DNA from 2 places in the Caballeronia sp. PC1 genome. Region 2 is predicted to be linked to the other one. Evidence: predicted binding sites of a transcription regulator. Region 2 holds the regulator's gene; the other holds the start of a gene.
The links. Region 2 encodes LexA, which represses DNA repair genes until DNA is damaged. Its sites were predicted from a motif close to ACTGTATNNNNATACAGT; they were not measured.
Positions count from the first base shown of each region.

Region 1: recA (recombinase RecA) is a predicted target of LexA. The motif match lies at 3,968-3,985, and genes of this name have one in related genera.

Region 1 covers NZ_JAJUBH010000001.1:2,125,907-2,135,749, reverse strand. The annotation lists gene LY284_RS10240 (MFS transporter) at 1-1,251, opposite strand, end outside; gene LY284_RS10235 (sensor histidine kinase) at 1,484-3,061, opposite strand; gene LY284_RS10230 (response regulator transcription factor) at 3,067-3,801, opposite strand; gene recA (recombinase RecA) at 4,087-5,157, shown strand; gene recX (recombination regulator RecX) at 5,177-6,172, shown strand; gene LY284_RS10215 (DUF2889 domain-containing protein) at 6,299-6,940, shown strand; gene sucC (ADP-forming succinate--CoA ligase subunit beta) at 7,049-8,230, shown strand; gene sucD (succinate--CoA ligase subunit alpha) at 8,329-9,210, shown strand; gene LY284_RS10200 (TerC family protein) at 9,319-9,843, shown strand, end outside.
Region 2 covers NZ_JAJUBH010000001.1:1,256,244-1,266,086, forward strand. The annotation lists gene lysM (peptidoglycan-binding protein LysM) at 1-359, shown strand, start outside; gene LY284_RS05975 (asparaginase) at 423-1,415, opposite strand; gene LY284_RS05980 (CysB family HTH-type transcriptional regulator) at 1,458-2,384, opposite strand; gene LY284_RS05985 (sulfate/molybdate ABC transporter ATP-binding protein) at 2,412-3,467, opposite strand; gene cysW (sulfate ABC transporter permease subunit CysW) at 3,484-4,380, opposite strand; gene cysT (sulfate ABC transporter permease subunit CysT) at 4,377-5,261, opposite strand; gene LY284_RS06000 (sulfate ABC transporter substrate-binding protein) at 5,350-6,372, opposite strand; gene lexA (transcriptional repressor LexA) at 6,620-7,297, shown strand; gene LY284_RS06010 (hypothetical protein) at 7,494-7,820, shown strand; gene LY284_RS06015 (DUF2939 domain-containing protein) at 7,901-8,509, shown strand; gene LY284_RS06020 (universal stress protein) at 8,528-9,037, opposite strand; gene nodI (nodulation factor ABC transporter ATP-binding protein NodI) at 9,368-9,843, shown strand, end outside.

The DNA.
Region 1 (9,843 bases), 870 kb from region 2:
GGCCTTGCCGTCATAGGTGTTCACCACCGTTTCGCCGACCTTGATCTGCGCCTGCGTGCCCGCCGGGGCCGCCACGTTCTCGTAGTTCAAACCGGCCTTCGACAGCGCGCTCTTCGCGATATCGCACGACGACGTGAACTTCGCCGTGCCCACCGGATTGAACTGGAACGAGCACTCGTCCGGATTGGCGATCACGACGATCGGCGATTTCTGCGTCGCGGCTTCGAGCGTCGGGTTCGTGTAGTGCGCGAGCGCCTTGAAGAGCGGGAAGAAGCTCAACGCGGCGATCAGGCAGCCCGCCATGATGATCGGCTTACGCCCGATGCGGTCCGACAACGACCCGAAGAACACGAAGAACGGCGTGCCGATCAGAAGCGCCACGGCGACCATGATGTTCGCGCTGGTGCCATCGACCTTGAGCGTCTGCGTGAGGAAGAAGAGCGAATAGAACTGGCCCGTGTACCACACGACCGCCTGGCCCGCCGTCAGGCCGAAGAGCGCGAGCAGCACGATCTTCAGGTTCTTCCACTGGCCGAACGCTTCCGTGAGCGGCGCCTTCGACGTCTTGCCTTCGGCCTTGATGCGCTCGAAGACCGGCGATTCATGCAGCTTCATGCGAATCCAGACGGAAATCGCGAGCAGCAGGATCGACACGAGGAACGGAATGCGCCAGCCCCACGCGCTGAACTGCTCTTCGCCCATGATCGTGCGCACCGCCAGAATCACGATCAGCGAGATGAAGAGGCCGAGCGTCGCCGTCGTCTGGATCCATGCCGTCCACGCGCCGCGCTTGTTCGAAGGTGCGTGTTCCGCGACGTAGGTCGCAGCGCCGCCGTACTCGCCGCCGAGCGCGAGGCCTTGCAAGAGACGCATCGCGATGAAGATGATCGGCGCTGCGATGCCTATGGTCGCGTAACCGGGCAAAAAGCCGATCAGAAACGTCGACAGACCCATGATCACGATCGTCACGAGGAACGTGTACTTACGCCCGACCATGTCGCCGAGCCGCCCGAACACGATCGCGCCGAACGGCCGCACCGCGAAGCCCGCCGCGAAGCCGAGCAGCGTGAAGATGAAGCCGGCCGTCGGGTTGACTCCCGAAAAGAACGTCTTGCTGATGTAGACGGCGAGCGAACCCGCCAGATAGAAGTCATACCACTCGAACACCGTGCCGAGCGACGAGGCGAAGATGACTTTCTTCTCCTCCGACGTCATCGGTGCGTGCGAAACGCGCCCCTCAACCGTAGCCATGTATCGTCTCCTGATTTGATATTCGAATACGACGGTCCGCGGCAACGCGGCTCCGGTGCATGGATTATTGGAACGAAAACTTACGGCGTTCTGACGCGTCGTGCGCACGGCGAGATCACAGCGAAAAACGCGAACTTACGCGAAATTGCCGCAAAGCTGATTCGAACGATCGTTTAAATTCGTTTAAGTTCGTTCTTCGTGCGCGGTTCTTCGCCGCGCGCCACGCTTGCGCTCAGGGTTTGTCCCGGGCAGGAAAAACCCGCTGCAGGCTGACGCGGACAAGCGTTCCGGCGAGCCGCGGGTTCTCCTGATACACGTGATCCTCGATCGCGAGCGCGCCGCCGTGCATCGCCGCGATCTCCTTGACGATCGCAAGGCCGAGACCGCTGCCGTCGCCCTCGCGTCCGAGAATGCGATAAAAACGCTCGACCACGCGAGCGCGTTCCGCGGGCGGGATGCCGAGACCGGTGTCTTCCACTTCCAGATGCACGAGATCGAGATCGTTCTCGTCGGTCCGCACGCGCACGGTGATGCGCCCGCCGGCGGGCGTGTAGCGGATCGCGTTGTCGATCAGGTTCGAGAGCATCTCGCGCAGCATGACGACGTTACCTTCCACGTCGACCGGAAACGGCGGTTCTTCATAGCCCAGGTCCATGCGCTTCGCGAGCGCGGCCTGCACCCAGTCGCGCACGGCGAGCCGCGCGAGCGTCGTCAGCTCGATGCGCGAGAAGATTTGCCCCGTCGCGCGATTTTCCGCCCGCGCGAGCGCGAGCAGTTGCGTGACGAGACGCGCGGCGTGCTCGGAGCTCGTCGCGATCTGTTCGAGCGAACGCTGCACTTCCGCCGACACGTCCTGGCGCATCGCCAGTTCCGCTTGCATGCGCAGGCCCGCGAGCGGCGTTTTCATCTGATGCGCGGCATCGGCGATAAAGCGCTTCTGAAACTCCATGTTCTGTTCGAGGCGCGTGAGCAGATCGTTGAACGACGCAACGAGCGGCGCGATCTCCGGCGGCGCGCGGTCGGCTTCGAGCGGAGAGAGGTCGTCGGGGCGGCGCGCGCGGATATTCGACTGCAGCGCGTGCAGCGGCGCGAGCCCGCGCGAGAGCCCGAACCACACGAGGATGATCGCGAGCGGCAGGATCACGAACTGCGGCAGGATCACGCCCTTGATGATGTCGTTGGCCAGTTGGCTGCGCTTGTCGAGCGTCTCGGCGACCTGCACGAGCACCGGCTGCGCGTTGTCGGGATCGCGTCCGGGCACGAGTCCGGGCAGATCGACGGTCGTGTACGCGACGCGGATGTCGTTGCCGCGCAGTACGTCGTCGCGAAATTCGACGATGCCCGGCTGCGGACGGTCGTCGTCATGCGGCAAAGGCATGTCGCGGTCGCCGCCGACGAGTTCGCCGCGCGTGCCGAGCACCTGAAAGAACACGCGATCGACGTTATCGGCGCGCAGGAAATCGCGCGTCGCGTCGGGCAGCCGCAATTCGGCGACGCCATTGACCGGCTGGATCTGACGCGCGAGCACGTAGGCATCGGCTTCGAGCGCGCGGTCGAACGGCCCGTTCGCGATCGACTTCGCGACCAGATACGTCACCGCGATGCTCATCGGCCAGAGCAGCAGAAGCGGCGCGAGCATCCAGTCGAGAATCTCGCCGAAGAGCGAGCGCGGATGCGCTTCGTTGTCGGGTTCCAGCTCGTCGGGCGGCGCGAAGGGATTGGCGTAGCGGGCGTCGCGTTCGGCGTCGGAATCGGAATCGGCGCGCGCTTCTGCCTTCCGATGAGCTTCCGTGGACGCGTGCGACGCCATGCGGGTTACTTATAGTGATGGCTGGCGGGCATCGAGTCGCCGGACGGCTGCGCGCCCGCACCGTTGGACGACGCCACGGCCTTCTCCAGCGTGTAACCCAGGCCGCGTACCGTGATGATCTTCGCGCCGCTCGGCTCGATCTTCTTCCTCAGCCGATGCACATAGACTTCGATCGCGTTGTTGCTGACTTCCTCGCCCCATTCGCACAAGTGATTGACGAGCTGTTCCTTCGACACGAGCCGGCCGGTTCGTTGCAGCAGCACTTCGAGCACGCCGAGCTCGCGCGCGGAAAGATCGATGACCTGATCGCCGATGGTAGCTATCCGCCCGACCTGATCGAACGAGAGCGAGCCGTGCTTGACGACGGTCGGGCCGCCGCCCGCGCCGCGGCGCGTGAGCGCCCGCACGCGCGCTTCGAGCTCGTTGAGCGCGAAGGGCTTGGCCATGTAATCGTCGGCGCCGAGATCGAGGCCTTTCACGCGCTCGTCCACGCTGTCGGCCGCGGTGAGGATCAAGACGGGCATCTGCGAATTGCGCGCGCGCAGGCGTCGCAAGACTTCGAGGCCGGGCATGAGCGGCAGGCCGAGATCGAGGATCAGCAGGTCGAAGGTCTGCAGGGAGAGCGCGGTGTCCGCCTCGACGCCATGCTTGACATGGTCAACGGCGTATCCCGATTGGCGGAGTGATCGGACGAGACCGTCCGCGAGTATGCTGTCGTCTTCGGCAATGAGGATTCGCATCGTCGTGTGCGCCTTTGTACGCCTTTCGTGCGCGATGAAGCGCATCGGCATTGCCGGCACCGTTCGTCGCCCGGTGCGGCGGTCTCCAGGTGTTTAGTGGTTTTTGCGCGGCGCGCGCAAGCGTGGAAAAAAAGCAGCACCACGCAGTTGCGAGCTTGCAAAAACTACTGTTTTTTTATACAGTGTCTGCGTGAGTGTAAAGGACGGCTTCGAGAAGCTCAATGAGCAGTCGAAAAGCCCGCGAACACTGCCTCAGACGCCGTTCATCATAGCAAAGGACGATTCATGGAAGAAAGCAAGAAAGGCCCGGCTGGAATGACTGCGGACAAGAGCAAGGCCCTGGCCGCCGCGCTCTCGCAGATCGAAAAGCAATTCGGCAAAGGGTCGATCATGCGGCTCGGCGCGGGTGAGGCGGTCGAAGACATTCAAGTGGTGTCCACCGGTTCGCTCGGCCTGGACATCGCGCTCGGCGTCGGCGGCTTGCCGCGCGGCCGTGTGGTGGAAATCTACGGTCCCGAGTCGTCGGGCAAGACCACGCTCACGCTGCAAGTGGTCGCGGAGATGCAGAAGCTCGGCGGCACCGCGGCGTTCATCGACGCGGAACACGCGCTCGACGTGCAATACGCGGGCAAGCTCGGCGTGAACGTGCCGGAACTGCTGATCTCGCAGCCGGACACGGGCGAGCAGGCGCTCGAAATCGTGGACGCGCTGGTGCGCTCCGGCTCCATCGACATGATCGTCATCGACTCGGTCGCGGCGCTCGTGCCGAAGGCGGAAATCGAAGGCGAAATGGGCGACTCGCTGCCGGGTCTGCAAGCGCGTCTGATGTCGCAGGCGCTGCGCAAGCTCACCGGCTCCATCAAGCGCACGAACTGCCTCGTCATCTTCATCAACCAGATCCGCATGAAGATCGGCGTGATGTTCGGCAACCCGGAAACCACCACGGGCGGTAACGCGCTGAAGTTCTACTCGTCGGTGCGTCTGGATATCCGCCGCATCGGTTCGATCAAGAAGAACGACGAAGTCATCGGCAACGAGACGCGCGTGAAGGTCGTGAAGAACAAGGTGTCGCCGCCGTTCCGCGAAGCCATCTTCGACATTCTTTACGGCGAAGGCATCTCGCGTCAGGGCGAAATCATCGATCTCGGCGTGCAGGCGAAGCTGGTCGACAAAGCGGGCGCCTGGTACAGCTACAACGGCGATCGCATCGGTCAGGGCAAGGACAACGCGCGGGAATTCCTGCGCGAGAATCCGGACATCGCGCGCGAGATCGAGAACAAGATCCGCGAATCGCTGGGTGTGGCCGCATTGGGCGAGACGGTCGTCGCGGGCGCTGAAGCGGCCGACGGCGAGTAAGCGTCGAGCTTGAAGGACGATGCAGACGCGCCGCTCCGGATCGAAGGCTGATACGGCGGATCAAGGAACCGGCGACGGTTCCGACTCCGCCGACCGCTACGAGCGAAGCAGCGAGCGGCGTGGCGCATCGTCGAAGCAGGGCAGATTCAAGCGCAGTGACAAGGAACGCGCCGACGCGGAGCCATTCGCGTCGGCGCGTCGCGTTTCTGATGCTGTTCTCGGTGAGAGCGTCGACGGGGCGCGGGGCGCGTCCGGCTCACAGACGAATGCAGACGACCGGTCAGCGCGGCTCGATCAAGCGCGCGCATTGCTCAAGCAGGCGACCGCGCAACCCAAGGCGCCGAGCGTCAGTAGTGCGCCCGCCGAGTCCGCAAGCAATATCGACAAAGCGGACTTCACACCTTTTACGGACCCATTCGAAGAAGCCGATCCCTTCGAGCCCTTCGAACAATGCGCGCCAGCAGCACCCGCACGCGAGGAAACGGTCTACAGCCGCTCCAGCCAGCGCACGCGCAAAACCTCGGCAAGCGAAGCCAACAATCCCCGACGTCCGCAACGCTCGCTCAAAGGGCGCGCGCTCGCGTTCCTGTCGCGGCGCGAATACAGCCGCGCGGAACTGTCGAGGAAGCTGCGTCCGTACGTCGAAGAAGCCGACTTGCTCGAAACGCTGCTCGACAGCCTGGAGCGCGACGGCTGGCTGTCGAACGAACGCTTCGTCGAAAGCGTCGTGCATCGGCGGGCTTCGCGCATGGGCGGCAGCAGGATCATCAACGAACTAAAGCGCCATGCCGTCGGCGACACGCTCATCAGCGAAACCGCTGACAAGCTCGCGCAGTCCGAAACCGCGCGCGCGCAGGCCGTCTGGGAAAAGAAGTACGGCGTATTGCCCGAAACGCCCGCCGAACGGGCCAAGCAGGCGCGCTTTCTGGCCGCGCGCGGTTTCTCGGGCGGCACGATCGGCAAAATCCTCAAGGGCGGCGAGGAAGACTGGACCGACGAGCCCATCGACGATTGAGCGCCGCGCCGGCTGCTCGCCACGGCCCGATCTGCACGCACGTTCCTTTCGTCAGGCGCATGCCCGGCCAGGAATACCCAATATGCTAAAATTGCACGGTTTTCCCCGTACCGGCTCACTCCCAGCATGCCTCTCTCCCCTCCCGCTTCCCGACAGCTGCGTCATCGTCGCGCGATTCGGCTGGAAGCGTTCGAGCGCGAAGACGGCCTCTGGGACATCGAAGCCTGTCTAACCGATGAGAAGCCGCGCGACGTTCGACTCGCGGCGGGCGTCCGGCCCAACGGCCTGCCGATCCATGAACTCTGGCTGCGCATCACCATCGACCGCAAGCTCACCATCGTCGACGCCGAGGCCTCGTCCGACTGGACGCCCTATGGCGGTCAGTGCGCCGAGTCCAATTCCGCCTATCGCCAGCTCATCGGCCTCAATCTGCTCCAGAGTTTTCGCCGCGAAGCCAATAAGGTATTGCGCGGCACGGCCGGCTGCACGCATCTCACCGAGTTGTGCGGCGTCCTCCCGACCGCGGCCGTCCAGGCATTCGCCGGCGACGTCTGGAAGATCGAGGACGGCAATCCCTTCAAGCGAACTGACGAAACGAGCCCAGATGCGGCCGCGCCTCACGACGAGCCGCCGTTTCAGCTCGGCCGTTGTCACGCATTGCGTTTCGACGGACCCGCGGTCAAGGAACATTACCCGCGCTGGTTCGGTTACGCGCCCGCGGACAAGACAGACTCACCGACAGCGGTGCAGGACAGGCCGGAGACATAGCCCGATTTATCGCGCGTGAGCAGCGCTCGCGCGTACGCACGGCATTCGAAAAAAAAGAATCGAAGAATCAGCGGTTCAAGCAAACAGAAGTTCACTCCAACTCTCAGACTGAAGGAATCACGCATGAAGATTCACGAGTACCAGGGTAAGGAAATCCTGCGGAAATTCGGCGTCGCGGTCCCGCGCGGCAAACCCGTGTTCTCGGTGGACGATGCGGTCAAGGCCGCGGAAGAGCTGGGCGGCCCGGTCTGGGTCGTCAAGGCGCAGATCCACGCGGGCGGCCGCGGCAAGGGCGGCGGCGTGAAGGTCGCGAAGTCGATCGAGCAGGTCCGCGAATACGCGAACCAGATCCTCGGCATGCAGCTCGTCACGCACCAGACCGGCCCGGAAGGCCAGAAGGTGAACCGCCTGCTGATCGAAGAAGGCGCGGACATCAAGAAGGAACTGTACGTCGGCCTCGTGCTCGACCGCGTTTCGCAGAAGATCGTCGTGATGGCGTCGAGCGAAGGCGGCATGGACATCGAAGAAGTCGCGGAAAAGACGCCGGAACTGCTGCACAAGTTCGCCGTCGAGCCGTCGACGGGTCTGCAGGACAAGGACGCCGACGACCTCGCACGCAAGATCGGCATTCCGGACGCATCGATCCCGCAAGCGCGCGCGATCCTGCAAGGCCTCTACAAGGCGTTCTTCGAAACCGACGCATCGCTCGCGGAAATCAACCCGCTGATCGTGACCGGCGACGGCAAGGTCATCGCGCTCGACGCCAAGTTCAACTTCGATTCGAACGCGCTCTTCCGTCATCCGGAAATCGTCGCGTACCGCGATCTGGACGAAGAAGATCCGGCTGAAGTCGAAGCGTCGAAGTTCGATCTCGCGTACATCTCGCTCGACGGCAACATCGGCTGTCTGGTGAACGGCGCGGGTCTGGCGATGGCGACGATGGACACCATCAAGCTCTTCGGCGGCGAACCGGCCAACTTCCTCGACGTCGGCGGCGGTGCGACGACCGAGAAGGTCACGGAAGCCTTCAAGCTGATGCTGAAGAATCCGAACCTGAAGGCGATTCTGGTGAACATCTTCGGCGGCATCATGCGCTGCGACGTGATCGCGGAAGGCGTGATCGTTGCGTCGAAGGCGGTGGACCTGAAGGTGCCGCTCGTCGTGCGCATGAAGGGCACGAACGAGGACCTCGGCAAGAAGATGCTGGCCGACTCGGGTCTGCCGATCATCTCGGCGGACAGCATGGAAGAAGCCGCACAGAAGGTCGTCGCGGCAGCCGAAGGCAAGTAAGCGCGTTCGCTTGACGAGCCTAAGAGAGCGTTCCACCAGATACGAATGGCGGCGCAAAGCCCAGGCTTTGGCGACGCCAAACGAACAGAGGTCACTACATGTCGATTCTGATCAACAAAGACACGAAGGTCATCACGCAGGGCATCACCGGCAAAACCGGTCAGTTCCACACGCGCGCCTGCCGCGAATACGCGAACGGCCGTGAAGCCTACGTCGCGGGCGTGAACCCGAAGAAGGCCGGCGAAGACTTCGAAGGCATTCCCATCTACGCGTCCGTGAAGGAAGCGAAGGCCGAAACCGGCGCGACCGTTTCGGTCATCTACGTGCCGCCCGCGGGCGCCGCAGCCGCGATCTGGGAAGCCGTCGAAGCCGATCTCGATCTCGCGATCTGCATCACGGAAGGCATTCCGGTTCGCGACATGCTCGAAATCAAGGACCGCATGCGCCGCGAAAATCGCAAGACGCTGCTGCTCGGACCGAACTGCCCCGGCACGATCACGCCGGACGAGCTGAAGATCGGCATCATGCCGGGTCACATCCACAAGAAGGGCCGCATTGGCGTCGTGTCGCGTTCGGGCACGCTGACGTATGAAGCAGTCGGCCAACTGACGGCGCTGGGCCTCGGCCAGTCGTCGGCGGTCGGTATCGGCGGCGATCCGATCAACGGTCTGAAGCACGTCGACGTGATGCAGATGTTCAACGACGATCCGGAGACGGACGCCGTCATCATGATCGGCGAGATCGGCGGTCCGGACGAAGCGAACGCGGCTTACTGGATCAAGGACAACATGAAGAAGCCGGTCGTCGGCTTCATCGCGGGCGTGACGGCGCCTCCGGGCAAGCGCATGGGCCACGCCGGCGCGCTGATCTCGGGCGGTGCTGACACGGCTGACGCGAAGCTGGAAATCATGGACGCGTGCGGCATCAAGGTCACGAAGAATCCGTCGGAAATGGCGCGTCTCCTGAAGTCGGTTCTCTAAATCGAAGCGGGCAAAATACGCGAGGCTTTGGTACTCTTACTGATTCCTTTCGTATAAGCCGACAAAAAGCGAGGGAGCGCTGCTTCCTCGCTTTTTTATTTTTGCCTCATGCTTGAATTCTTCTCGACGCTTCATTGGGGCGCGGTCGTTCAGATCATCGTGATCGACATCCTGCTCGGCGGCGACAACGCCGTCGTGATCGCGCTCGCGTGCCGCAATCTGCCCGACCGGCAGCGCACGCGCGGCATCGTCCTCGGCACGCTCGGCGCGATTCTGTTGCGCGTGATCTTGATCGCCTTCGCGGTCATGCTGCTCGACGTCCCGTTCCTCAAGTTCGTCGGCGGTGTGCTGCTGCTGTGGATCGGCGTGAAGCTGATGCAGCCGGATCACGACGAGCATCACATCGACGCGTCCGACCGGCTGTGGGCGGCTGTGAAGACGATCGTCATCGCCGATGCCGTGATGAGCCTAGACAACGTGATCGCGATCGCGGGCGCGGCCGAGGCGGCGGACCCGCGTCATCGGCTCGCGCTCGTGATCTTCGGTCTGATCGTGAGCATTCCGCTGATCGTGTGGGGCAGCACGCTGGTGCTGAAGCTGCTCGACCGCTTTCCTGTCGTCGTGCTGCTCGGC
Region 2 (9,843 bases):
CGACGTATATCCGCTCGCAAGGTCTCGACGCGGACAATCTGCAAGTCAAGTACGACGGCGCGTCGCATACCGTGACCGTGTCGGGTCAGGCAGCGGATCAGGCTACGAAGGAAAAGATTCTGGTCGCCGCGGGCAACGTGCAGCACGTCGACAAGGTCGACGATCAACTGACCGTGCCGAACGCCGAGCCCGAGTCGCAGTACTACACCGTGGTGTCGGGCGACAATCTATGGAAGATTGCCGAGAAGTATTACGGCAACGGTTCGAAGAACGATCTGATCTTCGAAGCGAACAAGCCGATGCTGAAGAGCCCGGACAAGATCTACCCGGGTCAGGTGCTGCGCATTCCCGCCGCCTGATACCGCCGCAAGCATGACGCAAAAAACGCGAACCTCCGTTCGCGTTTTTTGTTTTCAGTACGCTCAGTACGTATCGAAGATGCGCTGCAGGTCTTTCGCGCCCGCGGCCAAAGCCAGCATCAGCAGCACGCGCGCCTTGTACGGATTGAGCGTGCCCGCGCTGATGGTGCCGAGCGCATCGTCGCTGGCCGCGCCGTTGCGCATCACGTGCCCCGAGCCCACGCGCGACGCGCGCACTACCGCGACGCCCTGCTTCACCGCATCGGCGATCGCCTGCGTGAGCGTCGCGTGCATCGAGCCATTGCCCGTGCCCGCCACGACGATGCCTTGCGCGCCCGCCGCGACGAGCGCATCGACCGTCACGCGCGAGGCATCCGCATGGCTCGTGACGACTTCCACCATCGGCCACTGATCGGCCACCGCGAATTCGCTCGCGGCGGTATGCGGCCGCAGGACCATGCGCTGAAATTCCACGCGCCCGTCCTGCACGAAGCCGAGCGCGCCGGTTTCGGGCGACCGGAACGCATCGACCGCGTAGGTGCTCGTCTTGACGACATCGCGCGCGCTGTGAATCTGGTTGTTGAACGCGACGAGCACGCCCTTGCCCGCCGCGTCCTTCGACGCCGCGACCGTCACCGCATTCAGCAGGTTCAGCGGGCCGTCGGCGGACAGCGCGGTCGACGGGCGCATCGCCGCCGTCAGCACGACGGGCTTCGTGCTCTTCACCGTGAGATGCAGCAGGTAGGCGGTTTCTTCGAGCGTATCGGTGCCGTGCGTGACGACGACGCCATCGATATCGTCCTGCGCGAGCACTGCATCGATACGGCGCGAGAGCGCCGTCCACAGCGCGGCGCTCATGTCCTTGCTGTCGATGCTCGCGATTTGCTCGGCGTGAATGCGCGCGACGGCCGACAACGCGGGCACGGCATCGAGCAATTTGTCGACGCCGACGACGCCCGCCTTGTAGCCCGCCGTCTTCGATGCATCGCCCGCTTGTCCGGCGATGGTGCCGCCCGTTGCGAGCACGGCGATGCGAGGTAGAGAAGAAGTGTTCATGCCGGCGATTGTAAATCAGCCGGCGCGCGACTCACGGTTCGATCAAGCCGCTTCGCGAAGCTGCGCGGCGATCTGCGCTTCGTCGAGTTGCGGTGCGAACATTTCGATCAGCCGGTACGCGTACGCGCGCAGGAACGCGCCCTTTCTCAGGCCGACGCGCGTCGTGCTGGCTTCGAACAGATGCTGCGTATCGAGCGCGACCAGTTCGGTGTCGCGCTTCGCGTCGTACGCCATCGCCGCGACGATGCCGATGCCCATGCCCAGCTCGACATACGTCTTGATGACGTCGGCGTCGATCGCGGTCAGCACGATGTCGGGAATCGCGCCCGCGCTCGCGAACGCCTGATCGACGTGCGAGCGGCCGGTGAAATCGGTGTCGTAGGTGACAATCGGATATTCGGCGATCTGTTCGAGCGTGATGTTTTCGCGCCCGACGAGCGGATGATCCTTCGGCACCACGACCGTGTGATGCCACGAATAGCACGGAAACGTGACGATGTCCGGATAACGGTCGAGCGCTTCGGTCGAGATGCCGATATCCGCTTCGCCGTTGATGATCATCTGCGCGATCTGCTGCGGGCTGCCCTGGCGCAGCGCGAGATGCACTTTCGGGAAGACTTCGGTGAACCGGCGGATAACCTTGGGCAACGCATAACGCGCCTGCGTGTGCGTCGTCGCGACGACGAGATGGCCGTTGTCCTGATCCGCGAACTGGCGCGCCACGCGCCGCAGATTTTCGGCGTCGAGCAGCATGCGCTCGATCAGTTGATGCACCTCTTTGCCCGGCTCCGTGAGACCGGTGAGCCGCTTGCCCCGGCGGATGAAGATATCGACGCCGAGTTCGTCCTCGAGATCCTTGATCTGCTTCGACACGCCCGACTGCGACGTGTAGAGCACGTTGGCGACCTCCGTCAGATTCATGTTCTGACGCACGGCTTCGCGCACGAAGCGCAATTGCTGGAAGTTCATTTCAGCCTCTCTATTTTTATGGTGTCTTCATTGCGCGGGAAACACGCGCAAGGCGCGCGGCACGGCGGTGACGCCATCGCCGATATCGAGCCTGAGCGCGCGCCATGCCTCGCGATCCAGTTCCGCCTCGATCACGCCGCCGCTGCCTTCGAGCTCGACGCGCACCGAGCCGCCGAGCGTCACGACGCGCCGCACGCCGACCGTGATGCCGTCGCGGTGCGCGCCATCGGCGGGATACAGCGCGATATCGTGCGGGCGCACGTACGCAAGCGCGCGGCCGCTGAAATGCGCATTCGCGGCGATCGGGCTCGCGGCGCCATCGGCGATGAAACCGTTCGCATCGACATTGCCCTGCAGCCGGTTCGCCGCGCCGAGAAATTCGTAGACGAACGACGTCTGCGGATGATCGTACACGTCTTGCGGACTGCCCACCTGCTCCACACGCCCGTGATTCATCACGACGATACGGTCCGCCACTTCGAGCGCCTCTTCCTGGTCGTGCGTGACGAAAAGCGTCGAGATATGCAGATCGTCGTGCAGACGGCGCAGCCAGCTGCGCAATTCCTTGCGCACTTTGGCGTCGAGCGCGCCGAAGGGTTCGTCGAGCAGGAGCACTTTCGGCTCGACGGCGAGCGCACGCGCGAGCGCGATACGCTGACGCTGCCCGCCCGAAAGCTCCGAGGGAAAACGCTCCGATAGCCAGTCGAGCTGCACGAGTTTCAGAAGCTCGTGCACCTTCTCGCGAATCACGGATTCCGCGGGACGCTCGCGGCGCGGCTTCACGCGCAGGCCGAACGCGACGTTCTCGAACACGGTCATATGGCGAAACAGCGCGTAATGCTGGAACACGAAGCCCACTTGCCGCTCGCGCGCGCCGACTTCCGCGACGTCCTCGCCGTGCAGCACGACCTGTCCCGCATCGGCGAATTCGAGGCCCGCGATCACGCGCAGGAGCGTGGTCTTGCCGCAGCCCGACGGCCCGAGCAGCGCGACCAGTTCGCCCGCCGGAAAGTCGAGCGAGACGTTGTCGAGCGCGGTGAAATCGCCGAAGCGTTTTTGCAGATTGCGAACGATGATGCTCATGATGGTGTCGGCCTCTTCAATTCTGTGCGGTGGCTTTGGCTTCGGTGACGGCTTGCGTCATGCGCCGCTCCGCGAGGAGCTTCAGCGCGAGCGTCACGAGCGCCAGCAGCGCGAGCAGCGACGCCACCGCGAAGGCAGCCGAGAAGTTGTATTCGTTGTAGAGAATTTCGACGTGCAGCGGCATCGTGTCGGTCTGGCCGCGGATGTGGCCCGAGACCACCGACACCGCGCCGAACTCGCCCATCGCGCGCGCGTTGCAGAGAATCACGCCGTAGAGCAGGCCCCACTTCACGTTGGGCAGCGTCACGCGCCGGAAAATCTGCCAGCCCGATGCGCCGAGCACATGCGCCGCTTCCTCTTCGTCGTTGCCTTGCGCCTGCATCAGCGGAATCAGCTCGCGCGCGACGAACGGGAACGTGACGAAGATCGTCGCGAGCACGATGCCCGGCACCGCGAAGATGATCTGCACGTCGTGCGCGGCGAGCCACGGACCGAACCAGCCCTGCGCGCCGAACATCAGCACGTAGATGAGACCGGAGATCACCGGCGACACGGAGAACGGCAGGTCGATCAGCGTCGTCAGGAGCGCCTTGCCCTTGAACTCGAACTTCGCGATCGCCCATGACGCGGCGAGCCCGAACACCACGTTCAACGGCACGGCGATCGCGGCTGTCATCAACGTCAGCTTGATCGCCGACCACGCGTCCGGGTCCTTCAGCGATTCGAAGTAATAGTCGATGCCCTTCGCGAACGCCTGCACGAACACGGCGGCGAGCGGCACGACGAGAAAGAGCGCCAGGAAGACGAGCGCGATGCCGGTCAGCAGCCAGCGCACCGCGCGCGGCTCGGTGACGGGATTCATGTTTTGCGCGTCGCGACGGGTCGCCGTTTGCAACGGAAGCACCTTGCTCATGCCGTTTCTCCCGCTGCCAGCGCGACACTGGCGGGCGCCGCGCCCGTCTTGCTCGTGCGCCGTTGCAGGAACCACTGCAGCGTGTTGATGAGCAGCAGCATCAGGAACGACACGCACAGCATCACCACCGCGAGCGCGGTCGCGCCGGCGTAGTCGTACTGCTCCAGCTTGGTGATGATGAGCAGCGACGTGATCTCGGACTTCATCGGCACGTTGCCCGCGATGAAAATCACCGAGCCGTACTCGCCGAGTGCGCGCGCGAACGCGAGCGCGAAACCGGTCAGAAGCGCGGGAAAGAGCGAAGGCAGCACGACGCGGCGGAAGGTGAGCCAGCGCGTCGCGCCCAGGCACGCGGCGGCTTCTTCCTGCTCGCGCTCGAAGTCTTCGAGCACGGGCTGCACCGTGCGCACGACGAACGGCAAGCCGATGAACGTCAGCGCGACGAGTACGCCGAGCGGCGTGAACGCGACCTTGATGCCGAGCGGCGCGAGATACTGCCCGATCCAGCCGTTGCCCGCGTACACGGCCGCGAGCGAAATGCCGGCCACCGACGTCGGCAGCGCGAACGGCAGATCGACGATCGCATCGACGATGCGCTTGAACGGGAACGTGTACCGCACCAGCACCCACGCGACGAGAAAGCCGAACACCGCGTTGATGAGGGCGCCGCCGAGCGCCGCGCTGAAAGTGAGCCGGTACGAGGCCAGCACGCGCGGCGATGTCACCGCGCGCACGAACTGCGCCCAGTCGAGCGTCGCGGTCTTCGCGAAGGTCGCGGCAAGCGGAATCAGCACCACGAGGCTCAGATACGCCACCGTGATGCCGATCGTCAGGCCGAACCCGGGAAGCGCGCTCGGCTTCCTGAATGTGAGGGTCGTCATCCTTGAGTCATCCTTGTTTGCGCGCCGGGGTCGGACGCGTCTTCTCGCGGGCGCGGCGTCTTATGCGCCGCGTCGCCGCTTCGTTCGCTTATTGCGGTTGATAGATCGAATCGAACACGCCGCCGTCCGCGAAGTGCGTCTTCTGCGCCTTGGTCCAGCCGCCGAACGTGTCGTCGATGGTGTAGAGCTTGAGCTTCGGGAACTGCTTCGTGAGCTCGGCCGGCACCTTGTCCGAGCGCGGACGATAGAAATTGCGCGCGGCGATCTGCTGGCCTTCGTCGCTATAGAGGTACTTGAGATACGCTTCCGCGAGCTTGCGCGTGCCGTGCTTGTCGACCACCTTGTCGACGACCGCGACCGGCGGCTCCGCGAGAATGCTCACCGAAGGCACCACGATCTCGAACTTGTCCGTGCCGAACTCCTTGAGCGACAGGAACGCCTCGTTCTCCCACGCGATCAGCACGTCGCCCTGCCCGCGCTGCACGAAGCTCGTCGTCGCGCCGCGCGCGCCGGAATCGAGCACGCCCGCGTTCTTGTACAGCTTCGTGACGAAGTCCTTCGCGGTCTGCTCGTTGCCGCCCGGCTTGTGCTGCGCATAGGCCCACGCCGCGAGATAGTTCCAGCGCGCGCCGCCCGAAGTCTTCGGATTCGGCGTGACGATGGAAACGCCAGGCTTCGCCAGATCGTCCCAGTCCTTGATGTGCTTCGGATTGCCCTTGCGCACGAGAAACACGATCGTCGAGGTGTAGGGCGACGCATTGTCCGGCAGACGCTTCTGCCAGTCCGCGCCGACGAGGCCCTTGCCCGCGAGCGCGTCGATGTCGTAGGCGAGCGCGAGCGTCACGACATCGGCCTGCAGGCCGTCGAGCACCGCGCGCGCCTGACCGCCCGAGCCGCCGTGCGACTGCTTGAACGTCACCGTCTCGCCCGTATCGGCCTTCCATTTTTTCGCGAACGCCTGATTGAAGTCTTGATACAGCTCGCGAGTCGGATCGTAGGAAACGTTCAGAAACGACGTGTCGGCATGCGCCGGTGCAGTCATGATCAGGCCCGCCGCGCCGAGCGTCGCCGCTGCCAGCAGCCTTCGCAATCCCGTGTTGATGCTTTGCATTCCCCGTTCTCCGTCTTATCGAATTGACGGAATCAGTCTATCGACGGGTCTATATGATTAGAAATAATCGTTTCTCACTTTTTTATACGTAAAACTGCTAAGAACCTTATTCCTGGGTGGAAGAAGCGCGAAGCGACGCGGCTTCGCGGCCGCACGGTCGAACTTAAAGTAAAGCTTGAAAAGTGGGCTATACTGTATAAAAATACAGTGATCTGTCCATTCATACAGTGCATCAGGGGCCTAGCCTGTGACCAGAACATCAAAACTTACCGCGCGGCAACAGCAGGTTTTCGAACTGATCCAGCGCGCGATCGACCGCACCGGCTTCCCGCCGACACGCGCGGAGATCGCGGCGGAGCTCGGCTTCAGTTCGGCGAACTCGGCTGAGGAACATCTTCGGGCGCTGGCGCGCAAGGGGGTGATCGAGCTGGCGGCGGGCTCGTCGCGCGGCATCCGGCTGCTCGGCGACGTGTCGCGCCTCGATCGCGCGGAGGATCTGCCGCATCAGTTCACGCTGCCGCATCAGAGCATCATGCAACTGTCGCTGCCGCTGGTCGGGCGCGTCGCGGCGGGCAGCCCGATCCTCGCGCAGGAGCATATCTCGCAGCACTACGCGTGCGATCCCGCGCTCTTTTCCAGCAAGCCGGACTATCTGCTCAAGGTTCGCGGCCTTTCGATGCGCGACGCCGGCATTCTCGACGGCGATCTGCTCGCGGTGCAAAAGCGCAATGAAGCGAAAGACGGACAGATCGTCGTCGCCCGTCTTGGCGATGACGTCACCGTGAAGCGCTGGAAGCGCCGGGCGGACGGCGTCGAATTGATTGCCGAGAACCCGGACTATGAAAACATCTTCGTGCGCTCCGGCAGCGGCGATTTCGCGCTGGAAGGCATCGCGGTCGGTTTGATCCGTTCGGGCGAGTTCTGACGGGGCAGCGGAGGGAGTGGCAGGCGGCAGAATAAATGTCGCCTCGCTCGTCACAAAGAGACAGAAAATGTCTCGGTGACAGCGGAAACTCTCTTCACACACTGCTTCGAACGCCCTCAGGCGTCTCAACTACAACAAGCATGACGGCCACCGCGCGCGGTGCGCCGCGGTGCGTCCTATCGTCTGGAGAGTCATCATGGAACGTTTTGCCCGTCTGCTGCCCTTCCGTCAATTCGGCCGCCTGCGCCATCTGCGCACGCTGATCGCGTGCGGCATGCCGCGCGCCGAAACCACGCCGGATCTCTTCGACGACATGCCCGCGCTGCCGTCCCGCCAGCCGGCTTTCGCGCGCGTGTCGTTGAACAGCGGTGTGCACGCGGAGCCCGCTCAACGCGCACCGGTGCGGGTCTATCGCGGGCAATCGCGCGTCATTCTGGTCGGCAAGATCGATGAAGTGTCGCGCATGATCGACCGTTGCATCGCCGAGGAAAGCGCGGAGCTCGCGGGCGGCATTCTCGCGTGAATGCACGATGCTCCGGGATTTATCGCGCATCGGCGTGGTCAATCCCGGATCACATTCTGCAAGAGAGGCTTCGCCGCCGCATGTCACGCACTTCCCGATCTGTTCTCACCGCGCTCGTCGTTCTGGTTCTCGTCGCGGCGCTCGGTTTCGTTTATGCGTCGCCGTATATCGCATTGAATCGCGTCAAGCGCGCAGCCGATGCGCGCGATGCGCAGACCGTCAATCAATACGTGGATTTTCCCGCGCTTCGCGCGAGCCTCAAGGACCAGGTCGCCGCGCTGCTCACGCGCCGCATCGATATCCAGAAGAGCGGCAATCCGCTTGCAATCATCGGTGCGATGATCGGCGCGGCGCTCGTCGGTCCTTTGGTGGATTCGTACGCGACGCCGGACGGCGTCGCTGCCATTCTGAACGGCATTCCGCCGCGCGGCGATCCCGGCGAGCGTCCGCCGCCCGCGGGCGACAGCGCAGCGCCGCACGACAACGCAGCGGCGAACGCGCCTTCCTCCGGCGTCGCGACCGCGCAACAGGCGCCTGCCGAGCCGCCGCAGACCACCGCCGGGTACAGGGACTTCAACACGTTCGTCGTCACCTATCGGCACGGCGCCGGCGATGCGCGTTACTCGGCGATCTTCCATCGCTACGGGCTCGTGTCGTGGAAGCTCGTTGCGGTCGATCTCGCCGGTTGATCCGGCACGCGTGCGAACTCAGGCGCCGGCTTCGGCCTTGACCGGCTTCGCCGCGTACGCCGCTTCGTCTTCCGCCTCGGCCGATTCGCCCGCCTGACACACGGCGACCAGAATGCTGCACTTCACGCGGTCGAGCAGCGGCGTGTTGCCCGCGCCCATCCACCAGCGCGCGAGCCCGCTGCGGCAGCGATGCCCCACCACGACGAGATCGACCTGAAGGCTCTCGGCGAGTGCCGCGATTTCGTCGATCGGATGCCCGAACGCGAAGTGCCCCTGCGCTTGCAGGCCGCGTTCGCGCAGCCACTCGACGCCCTCCTGGAGAATATCGCGCGCGGCTTCCTCGAAGCGGCCACAGGCCATATCGGTTAGCAGTCCGGCGCTCTGGGCGATGCTCGAACGCATATCCACCACCGCGAGCACGTGCGTCTCCGCGTTCAGGTCGAGCGCGAGATTGGCGCCCTGCCGCAAGGCCTTGCGGCCCTCTCTGGAGCCGTCGTAGCAGAGCAGGATCTTTCGATAGCTTTCCATCATGATCTCCCTGGCCAATGCCGTTCGCGTCCGCGCGCAGCCCAATGTGGCCGAATGCGTCTTCATCTTCGTGTGTCGCACCATGCGTGACAACGCTGGAAAACGCTAACCGAAGCAGCACGCTAGCTCGCACCGTGCCAGATCCGCGAGCCGCCCGGCGGACAAGCCTCTGGCAGTTTCAGCCGGAATCGGTTCGGGCCCACCGCGCACAGGTTTGACCCAGGAGCGCCGCTTGCGGTTGCACGCCGAGCGCCGCGCTGGTGCATTGGATTACACTAGCCCGCTGGATTTCCCTATGCGGTTTTGCGGCTTTTCCTGCGTCACGAATGCATGACTGATCAAACATTGCAAGCAACGACACGCACCGCCGGCGATGAAAGCGGCACGCGCGCCATCGAATTCACCGAAGTAAGGAAGCGCTACGGTGAGCGCACCGTCGTCGATGGCCTGTCGTTCGACGTGCGGCCCGGCGAATGCTTCGGGCTGCTCGGTCCGAACGGCGCGGGCAAGACGACGACGCTCAAGATGCTGCTCGGCATCACGTCGCCGGACAGCGGCGCGATCCGGCTCGTCGGCGAGCCGGTGCCCGCGCGCGCCCGTTTCGCGCGCGAGCGCGTGGGCGTCGTGCCGCAGTTCGACAATCTCGATCCCGATTTCACGGTGCGCGAGAACCTGCTCGTCTTCGGCCGCTATTTCGGCCTGACGGGCGCGCGCATGAACGCGCTCGTGCCTTCGCTGCTGGAGTTTGCGCGGCTGGAGAGCAAGGCCGATGCGCGCGTCGGCGAGTTGTCGGGCGGCATGAAGCG